DNA from 2 places in the Salinibacter grassmerensis genome. Region 1 is predicted to be linked to the other one. Evidence: riboswitches for the same ligand, from Rfam matches in the RefSeq annotation. Region 1 holds a riboswitch; the other holds the start of a gene.
What was found. Region 1 has a riboswitch for cobalamin ahead of OJB03_RS03335 (TonB-dependent receptor plug domain-containing protein). Riboswitches for the same ligand answer to the same signal wherever they lie in the genome.

Region 1 (14,470 bases):
CACGTCGTCGTACCCGACCGCAGTGATATTGACTAATCCGTCATCCTGCGGAACCTCCAAGGTCGCATCCAGCGTGTTGGTGTTCGTATTTACACGGAAGATTTCACCCGTGCCCGGTAGCTCGCTGTTTCCGAACGTCTCGACACCACTGACGGCGTACAACTCTTCAGCCTCCTCTGAGTAGTAGGCTGACTGGGTGGCATTCGCCGATCCAACAGGGGCACCGAGCTCCGCTCGATTTACGACTTGTTCGGCGCTCGGATCGAGGAATAGAACCTCGGAGGACCGATCTGCGCTCCCCTGGCAAACCACGGTCACCTCATCCTCACCGTCCACGAACACGCTCTTCGGACTAGGGCAGCCTTCGAGAGACAGAGTGCTCGTCGCGGTGTCCGCTTCCGTATCCAGAACCGAGAGAGTACCGTCCGCAGAATTTGCCACAAACGCCTTTCCGGAAACTACGGCAATTCCCTCTGGCGACCGTCCAACATCAATCTGTTTCGTCACTGAGTTATTCTGCAGGTCGAGCACGGACACGGTGCTCGTATCAGGAACGAAAGTCTCGTCATCGAAGAGGCTCAGGTTAGGAACGTATCCCTTGTTCTCAGTCGAAAAAGCGATGCGCCGAGGTGCGCGCGGATTTGAAAACTGGCCGAGCGGCTGCAACCGGTCATCGCCGAAAGTCGTAATCCGGCCAGAGGCGGGACCGGTGTTGTCAACCACGAAGAGACGATCGTCATGCAGAGCCAGGCTATTGATGAAGCCCACTTCAATATCGTAAGGTGCGGCGGTAGAGTTGGCGCGATTGTACAGTGTAAGAGAGCCGTCCGCAGCGTCGACGCCGGGTCCAGAATTGCCAATCACCACGTCTGGGTCTACAGGGAGAGCGTCGTCGTTCGAGCCGAAGAGGTCACAGCCCGTCAGCGAGAGGGCGGCGACGGCCAGAAATGCGATCCAGACGGCGGGGCGGCGCAGCCGCGCATTCAGAAGAGACGTGAGAACGGAAGACGAGGAAGAAGAACGCATCGTCGATTGAGTTCAGGAAGAGGGAAAAGAAAAACGAAGTCGAAGGGTCGCGTGGCGGGGCGGCATGGGGTAGAGCCGGATGATCTCGTAGCGGCGGTCGAGCACATTCTTAACTTGCGCCTCTAGGGCGAGCCGCCCCGCATCGAAGGCCCATTCATAGGCAGCCCGGACGTCAACCGTTCGGTACGGTGCGAGCGATTTAGATTCGTCGGAGGAGTAAAAGCGGGGACCTACGAGCCGACCCGTCGCGGAGACAGACAGCCCTTGCCATTCCGCACGGGTCCACAGCTTCCACGTCTGCCGGGGGACGTAGGGCAACTGAGCCCCGTAGGCCGGCGAGTTGGGATTTGCCCGGTTTTGGGCTTCGGTGTGGGTGAAGTGGCTGCCGCCGGACAGAGACAGGTCAGAACTCAGTTGTCGCCTCCCCCGCAGGCTCAGCTCCAGGCCCTGGCTGTGGACGCGGGACACGTTGGACGGGCTCCATACCTGGACGCCGCTCACCACGTAACTGGGCCGCCACACGATCTTATCGGTCAGACGCGTCGAAAACACGGTCGCCTCTGCCGTGAGAAGGGCGTTGGGACGTGCGAGACGGAAAGACACGCCGCCCTCCGTGGTCCAGCCGTCTTCGGGCTGGAGCCCAGGGGAGCCCCCCGGCTCATAGTAGCGCTCGCTGAAGGTGGGGTAACGGAAGGCCCGCCCCACGAGGCCGCGGACCGTAAGGCCGATCTCGTCGAACGGACGCAGGCGGACGCCCAGACGAGGGCTTGGTACGACCGTGGGCTCGCCGTTCGCCCCGATGGCGTCGAGCCGCATCGCTGGCTGGAGCTCAAACGGAGCGAGAGAGAGGGTTGCGTCCACGAACGTGGCTCCAGATAACCGATCAACGCCCCCGTCCAGCGAGGCGTGGTCGTAGCCGACCGTGGTGCCTGCCGTGATCGACCCAAGGGACGAAAGGGGATAGCGCAGTTCGGCGCTCGCGTCCGTGGCCGTCGTGACGGTCGTGCGGTCGGTTTGAGTTGGGGGGTTGCGGTAGCGCAGGCGGGAGCGCTGTCCCTGTGCCGAAAGATCGAGGGTCCCCGCTCCTAGGGGGAGGGTGCCCTCTGTCCACACCCGCCCCAGTTCGTCCCACTGACGGGCCCCGCCGCTGCGTGCGCTGGCCGGGCCCGGAAGGCCGCGCCGCGCCTTTGTCCACCACCCGGACAGGTGCCACCGCTGTTCATCCCCCCGCCAGGTCCCCCGCCCGAAGAGAGTCATGGTACGGGCGCCGGCTCCGTTCCGCCGTAGCGTCTGCGTAGGCACCAGAAACGAGTTGCGGTACTGAAAGTCGTCGTCCGTGCGGTAGTAGCGGCCCGCCACCAGCCCGGACCAGGCGCCCTGCCCGCCCGACGCGAGGGCCGACACGTGCCGTTCGTCGTATGCGCCCCCGCCGCCCGCCACGCGGAGGAGCGGATCGGTCTGTGGACGCAGCGTGCGGAGGTGGACGGTGCCTCCCAGACTCCCCGAGCCGTGCCGGGCCGATCCGGCCCCGTGCTGCACCTCGACCGACTCGATGAGGAGAGTGGGAAGCAGCGACAGGTCCACCTGCCCCGTCTGCGGGTTGGCGACGCGCAGGCCGTCAAGCAGCACCTGCGTCTGCGTGCCGCCCATGCCCCGCATCGAGAGGCTGGCGAGGCCCGTGCTCCCGTACTGCTTGACGAACGCCCCGGAGCGCATCGACAAGAGATCGGCTACCGACTGCGCGCCGCTTTCGGCCACGGCGTCCGCGTCGATCGTCGTGACGTGGGCGGCCGTCGGGATGGAGGCGGAACGGTCCAGCACGCCCTCCACCGTCACTTCGGGAAGGGTCACGGACATCGCGATGGACGAGTCCGGCGGTTCCGACACAACCGGCGGACGCCGTGTCGTGTCGACGGGAGCGGGCTCCTGGGCCCACCCAGAGAGGGGCAGGAGGAACGCCGAAGCGATAAGCAAGATGAATGCAGCCATAGAAAAAGCCCTTACCTCAGTACGGAGGCTCGGGCGGCTGCACAGGACCCACGGAGGATGCCCCAGCGTCCGCTGTAGAGGAGGGCGAGGCGATACCGGCGTCCGATACGGATGGGACGCGCCGGGAAACGAGGGCCATGATCGGGGGCAGACACGCCACAAGCCTCGGGTCCCGGAGGTTGTTGGCGGTGAGAGAATCCGCGATGGCGGTCGGGATTCTCGTCACGCACACAGGCAGGTCTCCTGGCTCGTCGAACCCACAGGTCGCAAAGAGGGCGACCCATGGCTGACGGATGCGCTCGGCGGCTCCCCTTCCCGCCACGACGAGCTGTCCCGATAAGGGTGGTCGGGGTCACTCGGCCGGGCAGTGGCGGATCGCCTCTGGCGCGCGTCCGTCGTTCGATTCACAGTTGCGGGTACAGCCCCAGACTGGCCGCGACGGCGGACTGAAGAGCAGTCGTCGAGACGACCTGACCGCTTCAGCGCGCGTCGTGGCAGCACTGGTGTTCCCTTTTCATCCCGCCCGGCAGGTGCCCGGCGAGAACCTGTGACGTGTGTGAAAGAACGAGTTTCAAATACAGTCTCAATGTAGACGCTCGACGCGGCAAAGCACAATCCCTTCACGGGATCTTTTGTGTGCTTGTCCAGGCCGCGGAAGGCGTCACCGGCCCCGGAGACGTCGGGCCAGTTTCGCGGTGTTCTCCGTGTCGCCCGGGGTAGTGTCTTCGTCGTCGGGGGCCTCGAGAAGGACGTCGCCCGTATCGCCCAGAGACGAGAGGTCGGCGGACTCGTCGTGCTCGGCGATCCAGGCCTCGCTGGTGACGATTGTTTCCAGGTTCTGCACGCGCTCCTGAAGGGCATCCCGTTCCTCCTCCAGGCGGACGAGACGGTCCTGCAGCCCGTCGATTCGGTCCTCGACCTCCCGCGTGGAGCTGCCCAGCTCCCGGTGCTTGGTCTTAAATTTGAGCCATTCCTTGTATCCGGCGAGGGCGATGCCCAGGATGGGGATGGCAAAAACCATGATGACCGCAACGAGGGGAACAAGGGCCATGGGCACAGGGCCGGGTTTGGGGCGTCGGGACGCCAACACTATATGCCGATGACTTCACTCCTGTTGCACGAAGGGCAGCGTGCGAGGGGGCGCTCCTGGCGGACGCGCCTCGAGGCGACGGGGGCGGACACTTGATTTCGACGAGTGCCCGCTTCGCTTTTAGAGTTGGAAAACTAAACGGGCACGTCTGCCCACCTCCCACCAACTAAGCATCTGTCGTGTCTCGAGCGCTCGCCTGGCACCTGCTGTTTATCGGAGGGGGGATTCCTATGGATTACTGGTCCGGCATGGGGCACCGTCCGTCCGACCTCTGAGGATAGCCTCCGGCTGGGGCCGGCGGAGTCCATTGCCGATGTCCGAACTGAGGCAGACGAGGACCATGTGCCAGACCGGAGGGGAGATGCTGTAACGGTGGCGGGGCGGGCCACAGCGGGGCGCGGGCGTCTGGCCGTGTCCCTGCCCGGGTTCGGCCTCGCCCTTACGAAGCGCCTGGTGGATCTACTCGGGGGTGCCATTGAGGTGGAGAGCGCAGTGTGTTTACGGTCGAACTGCCGTCGTTAACGGGAAGTGCGGAGCCCAGCCCGGCCGTTGCCGAGGGGCAGACGTCCTGATGGGAGAGGGGCCACCCCGACGCGAGGGGGCTAGGAGGCGAGAAATGGGCGTATCACGTCAACGAGCGCGGGGCCCAATTCCTCCGGCACGTAGTGACCAATGGAGGGATGGCGGTGCACCACGGCGGGCCCCACGGCATCCTGCCAGCGCCGCAGACACGCCTCGGTGCCGAATGCCGGATCGGCCATGCCCCAGCAGAGAAGGGCCGGGCATTCCCGGAGTTGGTGTCGCTGTGTCCACAGTGCCCGGAGCCAGTCGGTTTCGGTCCGGAGGGCCCGGGCGAATGCCCAGCAGGCGTGTCGCCGCGTTGGGGAGTCCAGGGCATCGGCGTACGCTGCGATCCAGTCGCTCTGACGGCCGGCGCCGGTGGTGGCGGGCATGACGAGCCGGGCGAATGCATTGCCGTGCTCGACGGCGAGGCGGCCCGGGGGAGTGGCGAGCAGCCGGCTCGCCCCCTGAATCAGCGGTCGGTGCGTAAGCGGCCACGCCCAGGTGTTCATCAGCACGAGGCGCCGGACGGCATCGGGGTGGCGGAGGGCGTAGGCCATGCCGATCGGCCCGCCCCAGTCGTGCAGGACCAGGGTGAGATCCGAAAGCCCCAGCGAGCAAAGGAGTTGCTCGATCAGGGTTGCGTGTGCCGGGGGACGGTACGAGAAGGCCCGCGGGGCGGCCGAGCGCCCAAATCCGAGGTAGTCGGGGGCGATGCACCGGTGGTCCCGTGCCAGGTCGCGGAGGAGGTGCCGGTAGAGGCGGGCGCTCGTGGGGTTGCCGTGGAGGAAGACCACCGGCGACCCCCTGCCCACGTCGGTGTAGGCAAGGGGGCCACTCGGAGTGCGAACGGTTTGTGTGGGGACCGGAGCGGCTGGGGCGGAGGGCATGGGACAAAGATTGTTGGCCCGGCGGCGTGCTTAGTCGAGCAGCGTGGGGGCCGACTCGTACTGGTCGGCCACGGCGCGGGCCTCCGTGGCGATCCGTTCGCGGAGGGCGCGCGGCTCCAGCACCTGCGCGTGGCTTCCCCAACTCAGGAGCCACGGCATCACCTCGAGCACGTGGTCGACGGTCAGGGTGAGCAGCAGGCGGTCGTCGGAAAGATGCTCGCGGGACTCCACATTAATGGACGAAGGGACCCGCACGTCCGCGGCCGCCTCGTCGGTGAAGACGACCTGGACGCGTCGCCGGGACGGGGCCGCTGGGCCCTGTGAGCGCGCTCCGTAGCTGGCCGGACGCTCGAAGGTGGCGCCCGTCATGTCCAGGCCGCGAATCCGTTCGAGGCGAAGGTGAACCACCCGGTCGCGGTCGTGGCCGTACCCCACGAGGTGCCACGCGCTGCCCTGCTGCACCAGCCCGTACGGATCGATTCGCCGTGTGGTGGGGCCGTCGTCGGGCGTGCCGGCCAGCGTGGCCGTTAGGGTCCGCTCTTCCACGAGGGCGTGGCGCGCCTGTCGCAAGAGGCCGTCCTCGGTCGAGTCGCCAAAGACGTTGGAGGGAACCAGGGATACGCTTCCCCGCAGGGAGAGCGCGCGGTCCCGGTCGTCGGGCGAGAGCACGTCCTCAATCTTGTGCCGGGCCGCCCGGGCCGCGGCCTGGTAACGCCCGCCGAAATTTCGGGCGGCGTAAGCGCTCCCCAGAACGAGCATGACCGCCTCGTCGCGCGTGAGTCGGATTGGGGCACGCAGATAGTCGTCCGGCAGCCGATAGCCCTTGCCCGGCACCCCTTGCAGCGGCACCCCGGCCTCCACCATCGCCTGTACGTCGCGGTACACGGTCCGCTCGCTGACGCCCAGGGCGTGGGCCAGATCGGTCGCACGCGTCCAGGCGTCGGGCTCCAGCTGCAGCAGGATGGCGGGCCAGCGTTCCGACGGGGTCATGGCGGGCCGAAGGGGAAGGGGCGTAGATGGTGCGGACCCGCCAAGATAACGAACCCGAGACCGGAGTGTCACCCGGGGTCATAGGCGTTCTTCGGAAAGTCGGACGCCCGTGGCCATGTAGGGGCGGGGCACTTCCGAGGGCGAGAACGTCTGTTCGGTGAGGCGCCCCACCCGCTCTGCGATCGCCTCCCCCAAGGGCTCCACATGCAGCCGCTCGCGGGCCGTTTCGAGAAAGCGGATGCGAGATTGGTGGAGCGACGCCACGTGATCGGGCATTTGCCTAGATGAGGCGTCGCGTTTTGCCTCCAGCGTCTCCAGCGTCTCCCGGGTCGCGACGAGGGCCTCCACCAGTTCCTGGGCACGCAACACCGTCTCGTCGTCCAGAAACGCGGTGGCCCGCGTGAGGGCGTTCGCACACTCCCGAATGTGCCGGTCGGCGTCCCGTTTGATGTCCAAGAGCGTCTGGCCGTCCAGGGGCTCCTGGGGACGATGTCGACCGGGGGCAACGGACGGTGGGGATGGTATGCCTCTCGCAGGCCCCGGATCTGACCTGGTCTCTTTCGTCGACGCCTGCCCATTCTGGTCGAGATGGCGTCCCACCAGTATTCGCTTCTCGTAGGTTTGCAGCGACGCCATGGCCGAAGACACAAGCCGGTCGATCTCGCAGATGTGGTCGATGTGTCGTTGGGCAGTTGCGGCCTGGGGCGACGTGCGTTCGGACTGCCTACGGATGAACCACCCAATTAGGACCCCAGCCAGTGGGCCCGACACGGCAAGAAATGTGATCACGAGTGCAATTGCGTATATGTCGGAGCGAGGACGAAAAGAACGAGCGTTTTGGGGCATTCACCCCAGTTTTTGATGCGAGACTGCTCCAACGTACAATAAAATTTGGTTGAACTGTCAAGGGGAGCCCGTGAAAGATTGATGGAGAGGGGCCTGGAAGCGCTTGTGCGTCGTCGATGGGTCCGTCGCACCAGACCCAGAGGTGTGCCCGTCGCAGGAAAGGAAAGGGGCAGGGTGCGTGGCGAGTGGCGCGTCGGGGGATGGGCCGGAGCCGTGCGCCCCGGCGGCATCTACCGAGAAAGGTCCATCTCGTCCACAATGTCCTCGATGCCCGCCTCAAATTTGTTGGCCCCACCCTGGGATGGGTGGCGCACATAGGTAGGCTCGGCGCCGATCTCGTCGAGGGCCCGTTCACCCTTTCGCCCGACGCCCACCGTGCGCTCCGGGGCGAGGACGTCGAGGAGTGCGCGGAGCGGCTCGTGCCAGTCCCGTACCTCCGAGCGGCGGGGCGTGCGGATCGAGAGCGGGTCGTCCGGGTCGTGGGGGTGGAGGGGAAGGCTGTTCCAGACGAAGAAGTGGGGGAAGACGGGCTGGAGCACCCGCCAGAAGATGGAGGCGCTATACTCGGTGATCGGCACGTCCTTCTGGCTCGTGGCGGTGCCCCCGATGGGGAAGTCGGGGTCGGTGAGCTGGGACTCGCTCGTGACAGGCACGCCGGAAAAGCGGCAGCCCCATGGGCCGGGGGCCTCGAGCAGGAGGAAAAGGGGCGGGGCGGTGTCGAAGCACGACAGGTAGGCCCGCAGGTTGTCGCGGCGATGGGTGGGCGCGTCGGGGACGTCGAGATCGTCCCGGCGGTTGCGGTAGGGATTGAAGCGCTCCTCGGTGGAAGAGGCCGGAAAGACGTGCGTCTCGAAGAGGTCCCAGACAGCAGGGAGCATACGGGGGGCGGAGGCGTGCGGGAAAAGCGAAAAAAGAGAAGCAATGGGGGGCGGAGTGCCCAAGAACTGGCCGCCTCGGAGTGCCCCCTGATTCCCATTCAGGTTCAGGGCGCCCCCGAGTTACGCGGAACCGGAGGGGTCGCCAACGCGGGGAAAGGCGAAGTCGGCGTAGCCCATCTCGGCGGTCCCGAACCACCGGTAGGCATCCTCCCGGGCGTCCTTGTAGGCCTCGTAGATCTTGCGGTACTGCGGATTGCCGGAGGCGTTGTCCTCCAGGAGTTGGGTCGTCACCTCCTGCGCGCGCTCCATCACGCCGTCGGGAAAGCGGCGGACCGTGGTCCCTTCGTCGAGCAGGCGGTCCAGGGCCGCAGGGTTTCGGTGGTCGTATTCGGCCATCATCCGGACGTTCGCCTCGGCGGCGGCCGTTTTGAGGGCCTCCTGGTACTGTGTCGGAAGGCTGTCGTAGGCGTCCCGGTTCACGTAAAACGTGAGGGCCGGCCCGGGCTCCCACCAGCCGGGGTAGTAGTAGTACTGGGCCACCTCGTGGAAGCCGAGTTTTTCGTCGTCGTAAGGCCCCACCCACTCGGCCGCGTCGATCGCGCCCCGCTCCAGCGATGGGTAGATTTCGCCGCTTGGCAGGACCTGCGCGTTAACGCCCATCTCGCTCATTACGCTGCCCCCCATCCCGGGGATGCGCATCTTGAGGCCGTTCATGTCGGCGAGGGCGTCCACCTCCACGTTGAACCAGCCGCCCATCTGCGTGCCCGTGTTGCCGCCGGGCAGGTTCAGAATATTAAAGTCGGCGAAGAGGTCGCGCAGCAGGTCCATCCCGCCCCCGGAGTAGACCCAGGCGTTGTACTGGCGGGCCGTGAGGCCGAACGGGACGGTGCAGTCGAACGCCAGCGCGGGGTTCTTCCCGATGAAGTAGTAGCTGGCCGAGTGGCCCATCTCCACGGTCCGGTTCTGCACGCTGCCCAGCACCTCGAGCGGGGGCACCAGCTCGCCCCCCGGGTAGGAGAGGATCTCGAAGTTGCCATCCGTAAGCGCCTTCAGGCGCTCGGAGAGCACCTCGGCCGCGCCGTAGATGGTATCGAGGGAGCGGCTGAAGCTGGAGGCGAGCCGCCACCGCACGTTATTGTTGGTCTGAACGTTGGGGGCGCCGTCGCTCGCCGAAGATTCGTCGTCGCCACAGCCGGTCAGGAGGCCGGCCCCGGCGGCACCGAGCAGGGCTTTCCGGGTAAAGTCGCGCCGTTCCATGGAGGGACGAGATCAGTGTGTGGGGCCTGTGAGGGGGCCGTTTAGTATAGGAGCCAGCCCACCCCCTCGCAACCACATTTTTGCGCCGAATCTCCCGCGGAAGCAGTGGAGGCGGCAACGCTCCGCGCCGTCTGAGGGGCGGCAACGGGCCAATTACGACGAGGAAAAAGAAGAGGGGCCGGGGCGCCAGCGATGGAGGAGGGCGTCCAGCCCCACGGTCAGAAAGAACGCGAGGGCACTGGCCAGGAGGACGTCGCCCCGAACCGCCCCGGAGAGCGCCTGGAGCGACAGCACCAGCTCGCCCAGCCCCCGCTGAAGGCCCGCGAAGCGGGGCGGCATCCACACGAGGCCGGCGCCCGCCCCCGCAATAATGAGGAGCAGGAGGGCGATTTCGGTCCCTCCCATGCTGGGCTCAGGAGTCAGCCCCGCCCGGTCGGCCACCTGCTCGGCAAACTGGTCCGGCAGGGTGCCCTCGGGCGCCTCGCCCAGGGCGGCGTAGACCGCCTCGTAGGCCGACGCCTCCGGATCGCCGTCCGTCTCCGGCGGCGAGGCATCCCCACGGAGGTGCCGATCGAAGGCATCCTGTAGGTCTCGATCGCGGTCCGTCATAGTATGAGTTCCTCGCGTTGGTAGCGTTCCAGTAACCACTCCTTCAGCTTCTTGCGGCCCCGGTACAGGTGACTCTTCACCGTGCCCTCAGGGTTCTCCATGGCCGTGCTGATCTGGGATACGCTCATCCCCTCCAGGTGGTACAGGGTGAGGGCCGTCCGGTAGTGCTCCGACAGGGCCTGGATCCCCTCGCGCACCCGGTCGCGCTGATGCCGGCCCTCCGTGGCCGCGGCCACGTCCTCGGAGGAATCGGGCACGCGGTTGAGTGCCGCACGGGCGTCGGGCGTTCCGCCATCGGGGGCGCAGGCCTCGTCGGCGTAGAGGGGGACCTCCTTCTTCTCTAGATGATTCAGGCACGTATTGCGGGCGATGCGGGCCAGCCACGTCGAGACCTTGGACTCGAACCGAAACCCGTCGAGGTAGCGGTGGGCCCGCACGAACACATCCTGGCAGAGCTCCTCGCGGTCGCGGTCGTCGTCGACCATGCGGAAGACGACATGCTTCACGAGCCGCTCGTAGCGGTCGATGAAGGCGAGAAAGGCCTCGCGGTCCCCCTCAAGGATTCGCTCGACCAGCTCGCGCTCGTCAATGTCAGAGATACTGTCGGCCATGGCGTCCCCAGGAGACAAGGGGAAGGGCGAATGGGTTGCACCGCGTCGGCCGAGGGCCGTCCGGGGTCCTGTTGTCCTGAAGGGTAGCCGACGCGCGGGGGCCAGGCAACCGGTTCATCGCCCCGTGCAACCGATCCGTCGATGGGCCTGTCCGCTACGGGTGCAGCGCCAGAAGATTTGTGCGCAGCGTCTCGATTTGTTGACTGATTTCTCCCACTGCCCATGGAAGAAGTCCTCGTTCCCCTCGGCTTTTTCGCCCTGGTTGCCTACATCGCCAAGCTGATCCGGGACACCCGCATCCGGCGCAAGGCGCTCGACGCCCCACTCTCAGAGGAGGCCGCCGAGGCCTTCGTGCAGGGTGGGCCGTTCGAGCCCAGCACCAAGGCGGCCCTAAAGTGGGGCCTCGTGGTGCTTGCCATCGGAGCAGGCCTTCTGTTCGTCGACCTCCTCGCGATCTCGTTCGAGTCGCCGGTGGCCTATGCGATTCTGCTCGTGGGGGCCGGCGTCGCCCTGCTCGGCTACTACCTCATCGAGCAGGACGACCAGGACCGGCCCGGCGGCGTCTATACGCCCCGTGACGCCCCGACGCGTGAGACAGTTGGGGAGCAGACAGTTGGGGAGCCGGACCTGTAGCGGGAGGCCGGGATGTATGAAGAGGAATTCCCCAAACGCTAGGGGCTCTGTATTCTGCCTTACTCCTCACGGTGTGGGCGAAGCGGGCGCATCACGACTTCCGAGATGAGGTGGTTGGCCGGGGCCTCCACCACGTGCTGGACCGTTGCGGCGACGTCGTCGGGGTCGAGGGGATTTTCGGTCATGTCGACCCCCGCCACGTCGAAGAAGTTGGTCTCGACGGAGCCGGGGTAGAGGCACGTCACGCGGATGCCGTCCTCGCGCACCTCCTTCATCACCGCCTCGCTAAAGCCGCGCACGGCGTACTTGCTGGCGTTGTAGGCGCTGATGTTGGGGTTGCCCAGGAGGCCCGCGATGGAGGCGATGTTGACGATGTGCCCGCCAAAGCCGGTCGCCTCGTTCTGCTCGCGCATGCGGGGGACCGCCTCGCGGGTGCAGAGATAGACCCCCCGCACGTTAGTCTCCATCTGCACGTCGAAGGCGTCGGTGTCGAGGTCGTCGACCGGGCCGAATTGCCCAAGCCCGGCGTTGTTGACGAGCACGTCCAGCCGCCCGGCCTCGTCGTCGACGGTCTCGAAGGCCGATTCGATCTCGTCCTCGTTCCGGACGTCGCACGAGACGGGAACGAAGGCGGAGCCAAGGTCGTCGTGCAGGGCCTGGAGCGAGTCGGTGCTCCGGGCAAGGCCGTAGACGGTGGCGCCCTGGGTTACGAGTGTGCGGGCGATGCGGGCACCAAGGCCCTTGCTGGCGCCGGTGACGACGGCGACGGCGTCGGTCAGATCCATGGGGGACGAAGGATTGGGACACAGTTGATGAGACAGTCTCCTTCTATCGATCGGGTCCGGGCGGGGTTGCCGGTTGGAGAGTGATTACTTCGGGAATGGATGGTGTGGGGCCCGCGGCCTGTACGGCACGAGGCGGGGCCGAACCGGTTTGCCCGCGCCGGGCCGTCGCTAAAACACGCCGTCCGGCACATCTGCGTTCACCTGTACGCTCTGCACCTCGATGGCAATCGGGTCGCCGGACATCATTTGCCTCATCATCTCCATCTGGTCCCCCATCATCTCTTCCATTTGCTTGCGCTGTTGCTCCGGCAGCTGCTCCATCTTCTTCATCACCCGCCGCATCTGCTGGCGCTGTTCGTCGGAGATGTTCGCGTTGAGATGGATCTCCATCCGATGCGGAAGGGTGAGGCCGTCGGTCGTCTGGTAGTTCCGAAAGCGGATGGCGACGGACGACGGGCCCGGGCCCCCCTGCCCGGACGCGGCGGTTTCTGTGACCATCCGGACGGGCACGTGCCGCTCGGCGTCGACGTAGTAGGTCATGCTCGTCGCGTTCTTGCCCATGTCAGGGTTTACCGCCGAGGGGTCGTCCACCCGCAGGACGTGGCAGCGCAGGCCGTCGATCGTGTTGGTGCCCGCGTAGGTCGCGTGCTGCCGAAGTCGGTCGAACTGCATGCCGTAGGCCGCCGACGGCGTGGTGTTGGCGGTGACCGAGGAGGCCTCGCTCCCTTTCATCTGCGTCTGGGTCCGGTAGGTCGGGCGCCCGTCCTGCATGACCTTCTGGTTGTAGGCGGTGTAGAGGTTGGTCTCCACGATGTACGTATCGACCGTCTCGATCTGACGGTCGTAGACGGACTGCATGTCGTCGACGACCGACGCGACGGACTGGGCCGATGCCGGCAGGGCCCCCAGGAGGAGAGAAAAAACGAGAGAAAGGGCGACGGCGAGCGAGCGACGGTGCAACATGGCAGCGTAGAAGTGAGTCAGGGGAGGTGTGTCACGAACAGCTTGTCCGAGGGGCCTGAGGATAAGACTCAGAGAGGCTTCTCGACATGATCTCAATACGCCCGGTTGCATTCCAGGATTCATGAGTCACCACGACGTGGACGCGGAGAAAGAGATGAACCGGCTGCTGGCAGCGGGGGGGACGCCGCCGGTCCAGGGCGATCCCTTCACGATCGGCGACGTGCGCCTGTCGCCCGAACGCATCGTCGGACTGCTCCGGCCCCACATGCGGGAGCGGCGGCTGGACCGCATCCAGACCGTCGTGGGCAACCGGACGCGCAGCGTGGTGCCGGTGGTGGAGGGGCTCGTGAACACCGGCAACGTAAGCGCCGTCATGCGCTCGGCGGAGGCGCTGGGGCACCAGGACATGCACGTGGTAAGTGGCGAGCACGACCGGTACAAGCACTCCCAGCGCACGGCTCAGGGGGCGCAGCACTGGCTCGACGTGTGGCGCTGGGACGCGCCGACGGCCTGCGCGACGCACCTCCAAGACGCCGGCTACCGCGTCGTGGCCATGCACCTGCACGCGGACACGGTGCCGATTCGGGATCTTGACTTCACGCGGCCCACGGCGCTCGTCTTCGGAAACGAGGATGCGGGTGTGACCGACACGATGCTCGAGGCCTCGGACGCAGCGTGCGAGGTGCCGCTACCGGGCTTCACCGAGAGCTTCAACGTATCCGTGGCCGCGGCCGTGGCGCTCTATCACGCCCAGCAGGATCGCCTCGACCGCCAGGGCCACCACGCTGACCTCAGTGACGAGGCGCGGGCCCGACTTGAGGCCCGCTTCTGCCTCCGCAGCGTCAACAACGCAGAGCAGATTATCGAGCGGAAGCTCGGAGACCAAGAGCAGCCCTAGGCGGTGGGGCACCGTGCCGGGCGGGCAATGCGGCTACCTGGACTGCGACGCCTCCGCGTCGGCTGTGCCGGCGAGCGACCGCAGCTGGCGACGGACGGAGGCGTCGGCGTCATCCCACTGCGACGCGAGGGCCGCCCGGGCCGACTCAGCCACCGCGGGCGCGTCGGCCTGAGCCGCGGCACGCGCCTTGCCCCAGAGCGAGCGGGCCCGCTCCGGATAGCGCTCCAGCGTCGTCTCGAACTGCGTCAGGGCGTCGGCCGGTCGGTCGAGCGAAAGAAGGGCCTCGCCGTACAGCTCGGGGGCGGGCTTCGCCGGAAAGGGCGGGCCGAAGTTTAGCGGCCGGTCCGTTTCGAGGGCCGTGGCCTCCTCCAGGTGCGAGAGGGCCTGCTCGTTGTCGCCGGCCTTCAGCGCGATCAGGCCCTCTAGCTCGAGCACCTGAATCCG
Region 2 (14,470 bases), 560 kb from region 1:
TGCTGGGCAGAGCCATCGTGAGGGAGAGTGGAGGAATCGTTTACGGGGACCGGTCGAGAGCGCGGAGCGCCGCCCGCAGCACTTCGTCCGTGCCGGCCCGCACCCCCTCGACCGTCCGCGTGGCCCGTACGTCCGGACGGATGCCGACGAGGTGGTGCTGGGACCGGTCGTGCTTCTGAACGCGCATGCCCGTCCAGTAGACCTGATAGTTTCCGGGAAGCGTGAATGGATTTACGTTTCCGTTCGCCCCGGCGGTCGGCTGGCCGACGATGGTGCCCAGGTCGTAGTGTTCGACGATGCCCATGATGCTCTCGGCGTAGCTGATGGCACGCCCATCGGTCAGAAATGCGACCTTGCCCGTAAACTGCGGCGTCTTTGAGGGGAGTGTCCACCGGCCGCCGGTGTAGCCTGCGATGTTCTCCTGGTCCGGATAGATGATCTTCGGCACCTCGAAGTGGGCCGACCGGAGCGTCTCGGGCGACAGGTGGGGAAGCAGTTCTTGGGCGCCGCCCTCCGGATACCCGCGCACGTCGAAGATTACCGCCTCGGCCTGGGCCAACGTGTCGATGTGGGGCTGAAGCGCCTCCATTCCCACCCGGGTGAGGTCGACGTAGTGGGTGCCGCCAGAGAGCACGTCGATCGAGTCGGGCCGGGGCTCGGGGTGGAGCTGGCGCCGCCAGCGCCCGCGGCCCATGTCGTCAGCGCGGGGGACCCGGCACTCGACCGCCTGCCCGTCGCGGCGGAGCGTGAGGCGGACGGACGTACCGGGCGGCCCCGCGGCGAATGTCCGCAGGGCACGGACCGTCCGCCACTGTGGGGAGCCGGAAATGGACCGTTTTGTGTTTCGGAGTGTCTCCTCGATTGGTGCGCCGTCAACGGCCGTGACCACGTCGCCGGGCCGGGCGCAGTTCTGTGTCCCGCTGTAGGAGGCGGTGTCGGTCACCGCTACGCCCTCCTCAACCCAGTCGAACCGGAGGGGAAGGCCGGCCCGCAGGGTGTCGGCGGGATGCGACACCCGCGCGTGCCCGTCTTCGAGGGGCACGAGCATCCGCCGAAGCGTACGCAGGAACTCGCGGCTGGACGTGTCGGCCGCGGCGCGGCGGAGGCTGCGGGTCAGCACTGGGTCCCAGTCGGCGTCCACGACGTCGAAGTACGGGTAGAAGTGTTGGAAGACGTTCCACGCAATGATGATGTTGGCCCGGCGAAGGGCGTCGTCCTCGGCCGTGAGGCGATTTAGGGAGACATCGCCGAGCGCCCCCCGAAGTGCAGCTGGGGAGGGGGCGCCATCTGAGCGAAGCGTCTGCTTGTCGTCGCTGTAGAGCGCGAGCGGGATCTGTGCGGAGAGGCCGTGCCCGAGCGGCGTGGTAACCGTCTCCCCAGCGGCCGGGCGCGTCTCGAAGAGGCCCTCTGCCCCAACTGCGACCGAGGAGGTGTCCAGCGCAATCGACAGGAACTGTTGACCCTCGGCGGGATCCCCCTGCGTCGTCCGAAACGCGTAGCGGTCTGATCGCCCGCCCCACCCTGCCGGAGGCTCGCCTGCGGCCCCGTCCTCCAAGCCTGCGTTTTCCAGGGATACGTTCGTCCACGCCGCTCCGCTGCTGTCTCGCACCTGGAGCTGGAACGCGTCGAACTGCGCCGTGCCGCGGCCACGCAGGAATCCGCCGAGCATGATGTGCGTGGCATCCTCGGCGACCGTTCCGGTAATTTGATAGGTCTCCCAGCTTGGCTTGGTGATCGGCCGGTCGCTCATGTTGTCGAAGAATCCCTGCCTGTCGTTCGTCCGGTCGACGCGGAGCCAGAGCTGGGCCCGATTGCCGGCGCCGCTCACCTCGGCCCGAACGGCGGCGCGGAGCCGCACCTGCTTGCCCCGATGCGGCATCGCGTCCACACTCTGAGCCACCGTTCCGAAGCCCGGGCCGCCAGACGATTCCTCCTGCTCCATCTGACGGTGGAGGCGCGCGCTCTCGTACGGCCCGCGGTTGCCGAGGTCGACGCCCTTATGCTGCCAGGATACGAGGCTGAGCCCGGTCGTGTCGGCGGGCGCAAGCACCTCGGGCGGGGCGGGCGACTGCTCGCCCGTCTCGTACAGCTGGACCGTGGGGGCAATAGGGGCGAAGAGCTCGTGCAGGGTCGAACGCAACTCGGACCGGCTGCCAGCATCCGTCACCTCCCGCACGCCGTGGACGGCAAACGCGTCCCAGTTGGTCTCCGCCGCCGCGTCGCTAGGATGGAAGTAGCGGACGTAGCCGTAAAGCGTGGCGAAGGCGCGCAGATTTTGAATCTTCTGCTCCGCACCCGCGGCCCCGCGGCCTGCCGTCTCCGCGTCAGACATTGTGGCGGCAACCAGGCTGCTCCCCGACCGCTCCGCACGAGGATACCAGTCGTCGGGGAGAGGGCGGACGGCCACCACCAAAAGCGCCAGCATTAGACCGAGCGTTCCGAGAAGAGACTTGCGTCTGGGTGACCAGGACGCAGCGTCCTCCCGGCTCACGATTGCGAGAATGCGCTCTCGGAGCCGCGTAGGCCGGGCGATCTGCAGGGCGGGGGCGGGGACGTGGTCGTCCACTGCCCGGCGCGCGGCCGCCAGCAGTTGATGGGCGTACGTCTCAGGATCTTCGCCCGCGGCAAGCACCGTCTCATCGCAGGCCGCCTCCCGGGCCTGGAGGAGCTGCGACCACCCCGTCCAGGCCAGCGGATTGGGCCAGTGCAGCGCGCGCCCGAGCTGCCCGACGAGCCCCAGAAGCAGGTCCCTACGCTTCAGGTGCGCCATCTCGTGGAGAAGGACGAGCCGGCGCCGCTCGGAGGGCCACTCCCGAGCGGAGTCTGGGAGAAGGATTGTCGGAGAGAAAAGACCGAGCGACATCGGCGTCGCCCCCTTGTGAAACCGAATCTCGGCGGTACGCCCCGATCCAAGCTGCTCCCGAACCTCTTCGAGGTGTTCTGCCCAGTCCGGGGCGTCCACCAGGCGGGCCTGCCGACGAAGGCGCCGGGACCGCAGATGACCGACGAGCAGGCGAGCCAGTAGCAACGCCACCCCCGTGCCCCAGACGCCGAGCAGGACCGGTCCCCACACCCACCCCAGCAGCCAGAAGGATTCGTCTGTACGTCCCTTGTTGAGTGCCGGAGCGGAGGGGGCCGGGGACGCGCCCGCCCCGCCCGACGCTCCGGCGGACGTGGAGGCTTGCGTCTCTGCCGAGGCCTCGCGTCCCGGCTTCGAACCGGACCGGGGCTCGTCACGCCGTGAGGACGGCTGTCGGGCCGCCGGCTCGTCGGCTGAATCCCCCGCGAGCCGAACGACCTCATCGACCGGGTCGGGGAGGGACGACTGCGGCAGAACCGCCTGCCCGATCGGCAGTGCCAGAAGCGCCGCAAATGCCAGGCCCCAGACGGCTCGGCGAAGCGGTGCCGGGGCGTCCCCTCGGCGGAGTAGTGCATTCGCCACGTGGGCAAGCACCAAAAGGACTGCGCCCTTCAGCAGAACATCGAGAAGGAAAGTGCTCAGATGGGAAGACGTGAGGGAGCTAACCATTGAGCTCAGTGTCATCTGTTCGCTTACTGTCCGGTGCGAGGGCGGCTACTGGTCCCCCGATGCATCTGTCTCCGAAGAGCCGGTCCCCGAAGAGCCGGACGAGTCGCGTGCATCCTCAACGATCTGCTCCAACTCTCGAAGCGTCTCCGGAGAGAGGTCCTCGCTCTTCGCCGAGAGAAGTGTTGCGACCGTCTCCGACAGCGACCCGCCGAAAAACGTCTCTTGAACGTGGTCCAGCAGCGAGCGGCGCACCTCGTCCTTCGGCCGGGTCGGAAAGTAGACGTAGCGGCGCCCCTCCTGCCGGTGGTCCAGGTAGCCCTTTTCCTCCAGGTGGCGGAGCATCGACCGGATCGCGGAGTTGGACGGCGGGTCGGGAAGCTTCGTGCGGATCGTTTCGGCTCCGGCCTCTTCCAGCTGGTATACCACGTCCATGATCTGGCCCTCGCGGCGACCGAGTTCGTTGTACAGAGAACCGTTCATCGGGGAGGATTGAAGAAGGATGTTGATGCATAAACGTTAACACATTAGCACCATACGTTTCAAAAGACCAAAAAGTCAAGGATGGGACCGGCGACAACAGCAAGCGATTTTCAGGCGCAAGCGGGCACGTCATGGCGCTGGGCTTGTTAGGAGTGCCTGAGTAGCACAAACACTTTCGCAACATTGTATCGCAGGAGTGCGAGGTGTCGTAGAAGACTGAGCCTCTGCCTCCATCTCCACCATAGCCGCTTCCGCTCGATGGACGTCACCAGCGCCGATCCCACGCACGTCCTCCAGTCCGTCTTCGGGTACGAGACATTCCGCCCGTACCAGAAGCCGGTGGTGCAGCGGCTCATCGATGGGGGGGATGCGCTCGTGCTCATGCCGACGGGCGGGGGAAAGTCGCTCTGCTACCAGATCCCGGCGATGATTCGGGACGGCCCCGGCATCGTCGTCTCGCCCCTCATCTCGCTCATGCAGGACCAGGTCGACGCGCTGCAGCAGGTCGGCGTGCGGGCGGCGGTGCTCAACTCCAGCCTCGGACGCAAGGAGCGGGAGGCGGTGGAGCACCGGCTCACGGCGGGCGAGCTCGACCTCTGCTACGTGGCGCCCGAGCGGGCCACCCGCGACCGCTTCAAAAACTTGCTCTCACGGGCCCGCCCGTCCCTTCTCGCCATTGACGAGGCGCACTGCATCTCGCAGTGGGGGCACGACTTCCGCCCCGAGTACCTGGCGCTGGCCGACCTCCGGGGCGACTTCACGCAGATCCCCTGCGCCGCCGTCACCGCCACCGCCGACCCGCCCACGCAGCGGGTCGTCCTCGACCGCCTCGGCATGACGGACGAGGACCGGTTCGTGGCCGGCTTCGACCGCCCCAATATCCGCTACGTGGTGGAACCGAAGGGGGACCGCCCCCGCCAACAGCTGCACGAGTTCATTGAGCGGGAGCACCCCGGCCAGAACGGCATCGTGTACTGCCTCAGCCGCAACGGCGTGGAGACGACCGCCGACTGGCTCACCAACCACGGCCACACCGCCGTGCCCTACCACGCCGGCCTCTCCGACCACAAGCGCAGCGAGCATCAGGACCGCTTCCTCCGCGAGGATGGCCTCATCGTGGTGGCCACCGTCGCGTTCGGGATGGGCATCGACAAGCCCGACGTGCGCTTCGTGGCCCACCTCGACGTGCCGAAGACGCTGGAGGCTTACTACCAAGAAACCGGCCGGGCCGGGCGCGACGGGCGCCCCGCCACCGCCTGGATGGCGTACCGCCGCGGGGACGTGGTGCGCATGCGGCAGCTCATCGACGACTCCGCCGAAAACGACGAGCACCGCTGGACCCAGCGCCACAAGCTAAACGCTCTGCTCGGCTACTGCGAGGCGCCGGACTGCCGCCGCGAGGTGCTCCTGAACTACTTCGGCGAGGACATGGAGGGGGGTACGTGCGGCAACTGCGACAACTGCCTGCGCCCGCCCGACACCTGGGAGGGCACCACGGCCGCCCAGAAGGTGCTTTCCTGCATTGCCCGCACGGGCCAACGCTTCGGCAGCGGCCATGTGACCGACGTGCTTCTCGGCACGGACACCGAGAAGGTGCAGCGCCACGACCACGACACCGTCTCTACTTACGGCATCGGGGCCGACCGGTCGAAGGCCGAGTGGCGATCCATTATCCGGCAGCTGGTGGCGAAGGGCATGGTGGAGGTGGACGTGATGGGGTACGGCGCCCTCACGCTCACCGAAGATTGCCGCCCGGTGCTGAAGGGCCACGAGACCACTGCCTTCCGCGACGGGGCCGCCGCGTCCGGGTCGTCCAGCACCCCGAAGACCGCCTCCGACGATCCCCTCCCGGCCGACGGGCCGGAGCGGGAGCTGTTCGAGGCGCTCCGCGAGCGCCGCACGCAGCTGGCCAAGGACCAGGAGGTGCCCCCCTACGTCATCTTCAACGACAAGACGCTGCGGGCAATGGTGGAGCATCAGCCCCAGACCCGAAGCGCCTTCCATGAGATCCACGGGGTGGGGGACGTGAAGCTGGAGCGGTATGGCAATCAGTTCCTCGACACGATCCGCGAGCACACGTGAACGTGTGAAACCGGGGAGGGCCGTCCCCACTCCGGAAGAGGGCCTGTGGAGGGGGCATATGTGACGAACTCGTAGCTCTGCGCGGCCATACAGAGTCCAAGATGCCCCTTTAACGTAGATACTAGATCTCCATGCAACGGACCGTGTCTGCCGGGCTCCGGCTTGTGCTACTCGTTGGCGTGCTGGTCATCGCCGGGGTGAGGCCGGGACAGGCGCAGGCGCCCCGCGGGGCGGGCAACGGAACGGCGGCTCTTGAAGGCTGGCCCCGCTCGCTGCCCACCCTCCTCGACGAGATGGGGCGGGATGCGCCGTACCTGCTCCCCCGCGTTGACTCGATGGCACTCGACTACCGGTACGCCGCGACCGACACCACGTCGCGGTGGTCGTTCGTCGTCAGTTGGCGCCCCGCCAAGCGGGTGCTCTATGAGGGCGAGGTGCTGCCCTGGCGCGAGCGTCCGGCGGGCATCCGCATGACCAACGTCGAGCTCCGCGCTGACGTGCGGGTGGACGGTGAGAAGCGCGCCGAGATGATCGTCGGCGTCGACAGCATGGCGCTCCGCCCCGTCCCCGACCGGTTTGCGTTCAACGTGACGGTGGCCCACGAACGCGTCTTCCTGGACGCCTCCCCGGCCGAGGCGCGCCGCATTCTCTCGGAGGGGGCGACGCTCGACGGCCTCGTCGTGGAGCGCATGGGCTTCGCGTCGGACGCGGCCGAACGACGCCCCGGCCCCGGCGACCGGGACGCCCGCGAGCGTCGGCCGGAGCCGTCCCGATCGCCGAGCATCTACACGCCCCGGTCACGCATCTACATTGGGTGGCGGGTGGCGCCGCGCCCGTACTACGTTGGGGGGCGGGACCGAGACAACGACCGCACCCGACGGCCCCGCGGCGAGACGGTGGGCCGCTCGACGGCCGATGGGGAGCGGTCGGCAGCCGCCGGCCGGGACGACCGCACGGAAGGGCGACGGGGCGCTAGGGATGATTCCGGGGAGGAGGGCGAAGACGAGGCCGACACGGAGGGCCGCTCCCGTGCTGAGGAGATCCTCTCGGACGAGGATGATGAGGAGGACGACGAGGAGGATACCGATCTTGGCCTCCCCGCACTCGGGGCGGCGGCCGCCGTGGGAGTTGTCGCCTTCGCAGGGGGCACGGCCGGGCTTTACGTAAGGGGCGATACCCCCATCGGAGTGGCCTCCGGCTACACGCATCCACGCGGCGGCGTCCAGCTTCAGGCGGCCATCAACAGTGCCGTCCTGGAGGATGGCCCCGACCAGAAGCTCAGCGTCCGGGCCCTCGGCTTCTACGACGTGTTTGAGTCGCGCGTCCAGCCGGCCCTGGGGTTTGGGGCCCACATCGACCCACAGGCGGGACGTGACTGGGCCCCCGTCGTCTCGGCCGGCGTCGTGGGCAACCTCGGACGGGTCGTGCTCTACGGCGGACTCGACGTGGTGCACGGGACGCCCGAGATTGGCGTCTCGTATAACTTCCGGTACGGCGACGGGGGAGAGTGAGCGACCGTGCTGGGATAGGGGGGGACGACCCTGTCTGCCAGGAGAGAGGCCGGTTCAGAAACCAGGGTGCGGACGCTGTTCATTCCGTCCACGCGGAGCGGCGTCCAGGGAGAATGTGCCGACGTGGTCAATAACAGTAATAAAGAGTGGGTGCCTGATACGGCGGTTGACATCGACCCGCGGCTGAAAGAAGGGTCTCGATCCTCTCCAGACAGGAGCCCGAACCGTGCCTGGTTGACGGCGGTCTTCTAGAGGCGGACGATTCTGCAGGGCGCCTAACCGCAAGACGGCTGGCTCAGTAGCATCGCCGGAAGCCCCTTCGACGCAGACAACCATGGGGGCTGTTGCTCCTACCCGTCCTGTACTCGGGGAATGGTTGGAAAGTCATCTCCCCCGCCCGTTCAAATGTCAGATCTCCACCTGCTCTGAACGAAAATTTTTCGTATGTGGAGCCTGTTCGAAGAGGAGACCTAGGCCCTGTGAGATTCCGCGGCGGCAGACGCTAGACGCACACGGATCAAGGAATTCACAAAGCTGCGTTCCGCTCATACCCGCACACATCGACGCTGAGAACGGTTTTCTGCGGTGAAACAATAACAGCAGTAAATGGCGTCCATTTGATACTTTGGCGCCAGAAACCTACCGTACAAGACACGCTTAGTGAGCACGTGCTCTCTGGGGTTGTGCTGTCGTGGCATGGCGGTAGGAACGCACCGATGGGTGCTCCTGCGTCACGGGGAAAGTCCGGTGGAAGGCCGGCGCTGCCGCGCAACGGTTCCAGCCCGAATGCCCGCCCGGAGAGCGATCACGTCCCTTCAGGCCGCCGTGTCGGAGGGGAAGCCCTGCGCGTCTTTAGGGCATGTGGTCCGTGGCGTACGAGTTGATTGACGGCATTGGCCGAACCGTTCCGGGCAGCCCGCTCCCGCTGCGCGGATCTGGCCTGTATTGAATCGCCTCTCTCAGCGCGCCCTGGCCTTCGTGACGCGCGCCAACCGTCCGAGGTCCTTTTCCTATTAATCGAGCGCTCAGTTATGTCCCAAAACCCCTCTTCTACAGAATCCGCAGCGGCCGACGTGGCTGCCCCGGCCGAATCGACCAACGGGCACGCCTCCAACGGCCACCGCGTCAACACCCGGTCGGGACGAAACGGGTCGCATCAGTATCAGCTGTCCGACAGCGACCTCGTCACGGACGACCGGACGAACGACGACATCTTCGAGACCGAGATCTCCGAGGAGGTCTACGAGCAAAACTACCAGTACGGCACCGACGACCGCATACCGGACAGCTGGTACCGGAATGCGCGGGCCATGGCCCAGGTCGAAGACGACACCGACGCGTGGACCCAGCGCTTCTATCAGCTTCTGAGCGGGAAAGGACTGGGCACTGGCCCTTTTCCGTTCACGCCTGGCGGCCGCATCTTCGCCAACGCGGGCACCGGCCTCGGCAAGGCCACGCTCATCAACTGCTTCGTGTCGGGGTTTCAGGGCCACGACCAGGACTCGATGGACGAGATCCAGGCGGAGCTGACCCGCCAGGCCAAGATCCTGGCCAGCGAGGGCGGCTACGGGTTCTGCGCCCACATCATGCGGCCCCGTGGGGCGCGCATCGGCGGCGTCGGCTCCATGACGCCCGGCGCGGTGCAGATGCTCGACGTCTGGAATAAGCAGGCCGCCACCATCGTCGCGGGCTCCGGCATGATGTCCGACCGCGACGACGTGAAGGACAAGATCCGAAAGGGCGCCCAGATGGTCACCATGGGCATCTGGCACCCCGACATCATTGAGTTCATCGAGGCGAAGCAGGAGCCCGGCCGCCTCCACAAGTTCAACATGTCGGTTCTCATCACCGACGAGTTCATGGAGGCGGTCAGGAACGACGACAAGTGGGCGCTCCGCTTCCCCGACTACGAGAACGAGAAGGAGTTCTACAAGCAGCACTGGGACGGCAACCTGAAGGCCTACCAGGAGAAGGGCGGCACGGTGAAGACGTGGAAGGACCCGGCCACCGGCGAGCCCGCGGTGTACGAGGCGCGGGAGATCTGGAATCGGATTATGGATTCCACCTACAACCGCAACGAGCCCGGTGTCATCTTCGTCGACACCATCAACAAGGAGAACAACCTCAGCTACATCGAGCACATCAACGCCACGAACCCGTGTGGCGAGCAGGTGCTGCCGGTCGGCGGCGTGTGCCTGCTGGGCAACCTGAACGTGACGCAGCTCGTGGACCAGGAAGCGGGCGAGATTGACTACGATCTCGTCGACGACCTCGTCCCGCTCGCGGTGCGCTTCCTCGACAACGTCAACGACCTCAGCTACGTCCCGCTCGAGGAGCAGCAGGAGAACCTGCAGAAGAAGCGCCGCATCGGCCTCGGCCACTACGGCGACGGCTCGGCGCTGATGATGATGAAGACGCGCTACGGCTCCGACGAGGGGGCCCGCGTGATGCGCCAGTTCCAGGAGCACCTCGCCAACCAGGCCTACCAGGCCAGCGCGCGGCTCGCCGACGAGAAGGGCGCGTTCCCGCTCTTCGACAAGGACGAATACCTGTCAAACCCCTTCGTCCAGCGCCTTTCGGACAAGACGAAGGAGATGATCGGCGACCTGGGGCTCCGCAACAGTCACCTGCTCTCCATTCAGCCGACGGGCAACACGTCCACCTTGGGCAACGCCCCGTCGAGCGGCATCGAGCCGGTGTTTATGCACAGCTACATCCGGACCTCCGAGCAGCCGGCGCTCCCCGACGGGATCAACCGGCCGTCGATGTCCCCGAACGCCTACGAAGTGGGGGAGGACATCGACGCCGACGGCACGGCCTGGACCGCCGAGGAGCAGGGCGACGAGACGGTGCTTCGCTGCCAGGAGGAGGGCCACACCCACTGGCAGATTCACCCGACCCGCGACATCTGCAAGGATCAGGAGGTCAAGGACTACGCCGTCCGACACATGGAGACGGATGGCACCTGGGACCCGGAGGCCGACTGGGCCGTCACGACCCGCGATCTGGACGTGGACGACCACCTCACCCAGATGAAGGCGCTGGCACCGTTCGTGGACTCCTCGATGTCCAAGACGGTCAACGTCCCGAATGACTACCCCTTCGAGGACTTCAAGGAGCTTTACGAGAAGGCCCACGACACAGGCGTCATCAAGGGCGTGACGACGTACCGCGCCGGGACCATGAGTGCCGTGCTCTCCGGCGGCGACGACGAGGACGACGGCGATGGCGTGCCCCGCACCGAGGCGCCCGATCGCCCGGAGACCCTGCCGTGCGCCATCCACCGCGTGCGGTACCAGGGCGACCACTGGACCATCCTGGTCGGCTTTCTGGAGGATCACCCCTACGAGGTCTTCGCCTTCAAGTCGGAGGGGGAGGCCCCGCTCTTCGGCGACGACAGTGAGCGCGTCGACGAGGGCCACATCCGGAAGAATGAGAGCCGTCACTACTCGCTTCTGGGCCCGAACGGAACGGTCGTGATCGGCGACATCACCAGCCACATGCCGTCCGATGACGTGCGCGTGGAGACGCGGCTCGTGTCGACGGCGCTGCGCCACGGCTCCAAGATTGACTTCCTCGTGGAGCAGCTCGAGAAGGCGGAGGGCTCAATCGCGTCCTTCGGCCAGTCGATGGCGAAGGCCCTGCGCGCCCACGCCACCGACCACGAAGTCACCTGCGACAAGTGTGGGTCCGCGAACGTGCGCCACGTAGAGGGCTGCATGGAGTGCGCGGACTGCGGGCACTCGCGGTGCAGCTAGGCCATACGCCTCCGCGGCAGTGAGGGGCGCAGGTCGGAACGAAGTCGGCCCGGAGTGCGCTTCTCACACGTAGTCGGGACATACGAAAGTGGTTTTCGCGGCGTCCTCCCGACATGGAGGGCGCCGCGTCGTATTTTGTGGAAGGAATTGGAGCATGATGGAAACGTCAGGTCATCCGTGGGTCGTCTGTAAATTTGGGGGCACGAGTGTGTCGAGCCGGGCCCGGTGGGACACAATTGCCGAGGTGGTGCGCACGCACCGCATGGAGGGGCGCGCGCCCTTCCTCGTCTGTTCGGCCCTGCAGGGCATCTCGGATCAGCTGGAGGCGCTGTGCGCACAGCTGGCGTCCGCCGATCCCGGTGCCCCGGAGTCGACGCTCGCCACCATTCGAGAGCGGCACCGGGCACTGGGGCAGGACCTCGGCGTGGACGCCGAGGCGGTGCTGTCGGACGAGTTTGCACGGCTGGAGCAGTGGGTCGATGAGATTCAGGCGACCGACGGGCCGTCGCCCCGGCAGCGGGCCGCCGTCCTGGCCACGGGCGAGTTGCTGTCGACCCGCCTCGGCGCGGCGTACCTGTCGGCGCAGGGGCTGCCGACAGAGTGGCTTGACGCGCGCGAGTTCTTGCGGGCCACCGACGATCCGCACCTGCCGCCGGGGCGTCAGTACCTGGCCGCAAACTGCACGTCGCACGCCGACCCGGGCCTCCAGGCCCACCTCGCCGACGCCCCGGAGACCGTCTACCTCACGCAGGGCTTCATCGCGAGCAACGCCCTCGACGAGACCGTTCTGCTCGGGCGGGGCGGCTCAGACACGTCGGCGGCCCACTTTGCGGCCAAGCTGGAGGCCGAGCGGACCGAGGTGTGGACCGACGTGCCGGGCCTCTTCACGGCGAACCCGAGCGAGGTGCCGTCGGGGCGCCTGCTGCGCCGCCTGGACTACGACGAGGCCCAGGAGCTGGCGACGATGGGCGCGCGGGTGCTGCATCCCCGGTGTCTCGACCCGGCCCGGCGCCACCAGATCCCGCTCCACGTCCGCAGCACCGAGGCCCCGTCCCTCGACGGCACGATCGTGAGTGGCGAGGGGCCCGACGTGGGACCGCAGGTGAAGGCCATCTCGGCCAAGACCGACATCACGGCCGTCAGCATGGACACGCTGGGCATGTGGCAGGAGGTGGGCTTCCTGGCCGATGTCTTCCAGGTGTTTAAGCACCACGGCCTGTCCGTCGACCTGATGGCCACGTCGGAGTCGAACGTGACGGTGACGCTCGACCCGGTCGCTAATGCCCTTGATCCGGACATCCTCGACCGGCTGCTGCACGACCTGAACCGATACTGCGACGCCGAGCTGATCGACCCGTGCGCCATCGTAAGCCTCGTGGGGCGCCACATCCGCTCCCTGCTGAGCGAGCTGGGCCCGGCGTTCGAGGTGTTCGATGAGCAGAAGGTCCACCTCGTCACCCAGGCCGCGAGTGACCTCAACATGAGCTTCGTGGTGGACGAGGACCAGGCCTCACGCCTCGTCCGCGAGCTGCACGCGCAGTTCTTTGGGCATCGGGCGTCGGACGCCGTCTTTGGGCCGCGGTGGCAGGAGCTGGTTGAGGACGGTTCCCCCGAGGAAGCGCCGGACACGTGGTGGCGGGAGCGCCGCGAGGACCTGCTGCGCCTGGCCGACGACGAGTCGCCCCGTTACGTCTACGACCCGGAGGTGGTGACGGCCCGCAGCGACGAGGTGCAGGGACTCGGCCCAATCGACCAGTCGTTCTACGCCGTGAAGGCCAACCCGCACCCCGAGGTGCTCCGCCTACTGGAGCGGCGGGGCCTCGGCTTCGAGTGCGTCTCCCCCGGCGAGTTGGATCGCGTCTTTGAGGCGTGCCCGGGCCTCGATCCGGCGCGCGTCCTGTTCCAGCCGAATTTTGCGGCCCCCGACGAGTACGCCGACGCATTCGAGCGCGGTGTGCACGTGACGGTCGATAACGTGCAGCCCCTGGCCGAGCACCCGGACGTGTTTGCGGGGGAGGAGTTGTTCGTGCGGGTGGACCCGGGGCAGGGCGAGGGCCATCACCGAAAGGTGCGCACGGCGGGGGCCCAGTCGAAGTTTGGGGTCGTCCCCGAAGACCTAGAGCGGCTGCGTGCGGCGGTCGATCAGGCCGGGGCCACCGTCGTCGGCCTGCACGCGCACGTCGGGAGCGGCATCACGGACGAGAGCACATGGGCCGGCCTCGTGGACCTGCTGGCCAGCCTCGCCGCCGAGTTCCCCGCCGTCCGTGCGCTCAACGTCGGGGGCGGACTGGGCGTGCCGAACGCCTCGGGCGGTCGTCCGCTCGACCTCGACACCCTCGACGACGTCCTGACGGAGGCCGCCGACCGACACCCGCAGTACGACCTCTGGATGGAGCCGGGCCGCTACCTGGTGGCGGAGGCCGGCGTGCTGCTGGCCCGCGTCACGCAGACGAAAACGAAGGACGCGGCGGCGTACGTGGGGCTCGACACGGGCATGAACAGCCTTCTGCGCCCGGCCCTCTACGGCGCCCACCACGAGATCGTCAACCTCAGCCGCCTCGACGAGTCGCCCGCAATGACGGCGGACGTGGTGGGGCCGGTCTGTGAGACCGGCGACGTGCTGGGCCACGACCGCCGCCTGCCGCCCACGGAGCCGGGCGACACGCTGCTCGTGGCGACGACGGGGGCCTACGGGGCCAGCATGAGCAATCGGTACAACCTGCGCGAGCCCGCCCCCGAGATCATGCTCGCCCCCGAACCGGCGTGACCTTCCGTGGAAGGGCCCTGCGGCATTTCGGAATGCCGCGCCGCGAGGGGGAAGAGATAAGCATGTCGCTCTTCTGCGTCGTTCCCGTGAAAACCGCCCCGTCGCACCGTCCACGTTCTGCGCTAGAGCGCACCCGGAAAGTCGGCAGGACGGTCCGACCGACTGTCCCGGTTTCCCCTCTGTGAAGAAGTGAACGCGGCCCGTCCGATCCACGCCCCATACCTCATCGGTACCGGCTTCTCGATCGGGGGCAATTTTTCTTCCACCTCGTCCCAGTCATTCGGGGTGCTCACCCCCTCGACACAGAGTCACGGGGCAGGTGCTGTCGGGTCCCCTGTCTTTT

Region 2: linked by a shared signal. The riboswitch ahead of OJB03_RS01210 (adenosylcobalamin-dependent ribonucleoside-diphosphate reductase) and the one ahead of OJB03_RS03335 (TonB-dependent receptor plug domain-containing protein) in region 1 are both predicted to bind cobalamin.

What each region holds. Positions count from the first base shown of each region.
Region 1 covers NZ_CAMTTF010000001.1:872,288-886,757, forward strand. Annotated here, with positions in the region: gene OJB03_RS03330 (YncE family protein) at 1-1,026, opposite strand, end outside; gene OJB03_RS03335 (TonB-dependent receptor plug domain-containing protein) at 1,039-3,015, opposite strand; cobalamin riboswitch at 3,232-3,578, opposite strand; gene OJB03_RS03340 (hypothetical protein) at 3,677-4,066, opposite strand; gene OJB03_RS03345 (alpha/beta fold hydrolase) at 4,708-5,556, opposite strand; gene OJB03_RS03350 (helix-turn-helix transcriptional regulator) at 5,587-6,546, opposite strand; gene OJB03_RS03355 (hypothetical protein) at 6,625-7,335, opposite strand; gene OJB03_RS03360 (uracil-DNA glycosylase) at 7,623-8,270, opposite strand; gene OJB03_RS03365 (TRAP transporter substrate-binding protein) at 8,391-9,527, opposite strand; gene OJB03_RS03370 (hypothetical protein) at 9,681-10,136, opposite strand; gene OJB03_RS03375 (RNA polymerase sigma factor) at 10,133-10,747, opposite strand; gene OJB03_RS03380 (hypothetical protein) at 10,970-11,380, shown strand; gene OJB03_RS03385 (SDR family oxidoreductase) at 11,440-12,165, opposite strand; gene OJB03_RS03390 (hypothetical protein) at 12,334-13,128, opposite strand; gene OJB03_RS03395 (TrmH family RNA methyltransferase) at 13,250-14,026, shown strand; gene OJB03_RS03400 (tetratricopeptide repeat protein) at 14,060-14,470, opposite strand, start outside.
Region 2 covers NZ_CAMTTF010000001.1:309,101-323,570, forward strand. Annotated here, with positions in the region: gene OJB03_RS01190 (M56 family metallopeptidase) at 41-3,529, opposite strand; gene OJB03_RS01195 (BlaI/MecI/CopY family transcriptional regulator) at 3,575-4,009, opposite strand; gene recQ (DNA helicase RecQ) at 4,268-6,091, shown strand; gene OJB03_RS01205 (hypothetical protein) at 6,223-7,602, shown strand; adenosylcobalamin-variant (AdoCbl-variant) riboswitch at 8,326-8,402, shown strand; gene OJB03_RS01210 (adenosylcobalamin-dependent ribonucleoside-diphosphate reductase) at 8,634-11,360, shown strand; gene OJB03_RS01215 (bifunctional aspartate kinase/diaminopimelate decarboxylase) at 11,515-14,127, shown strand.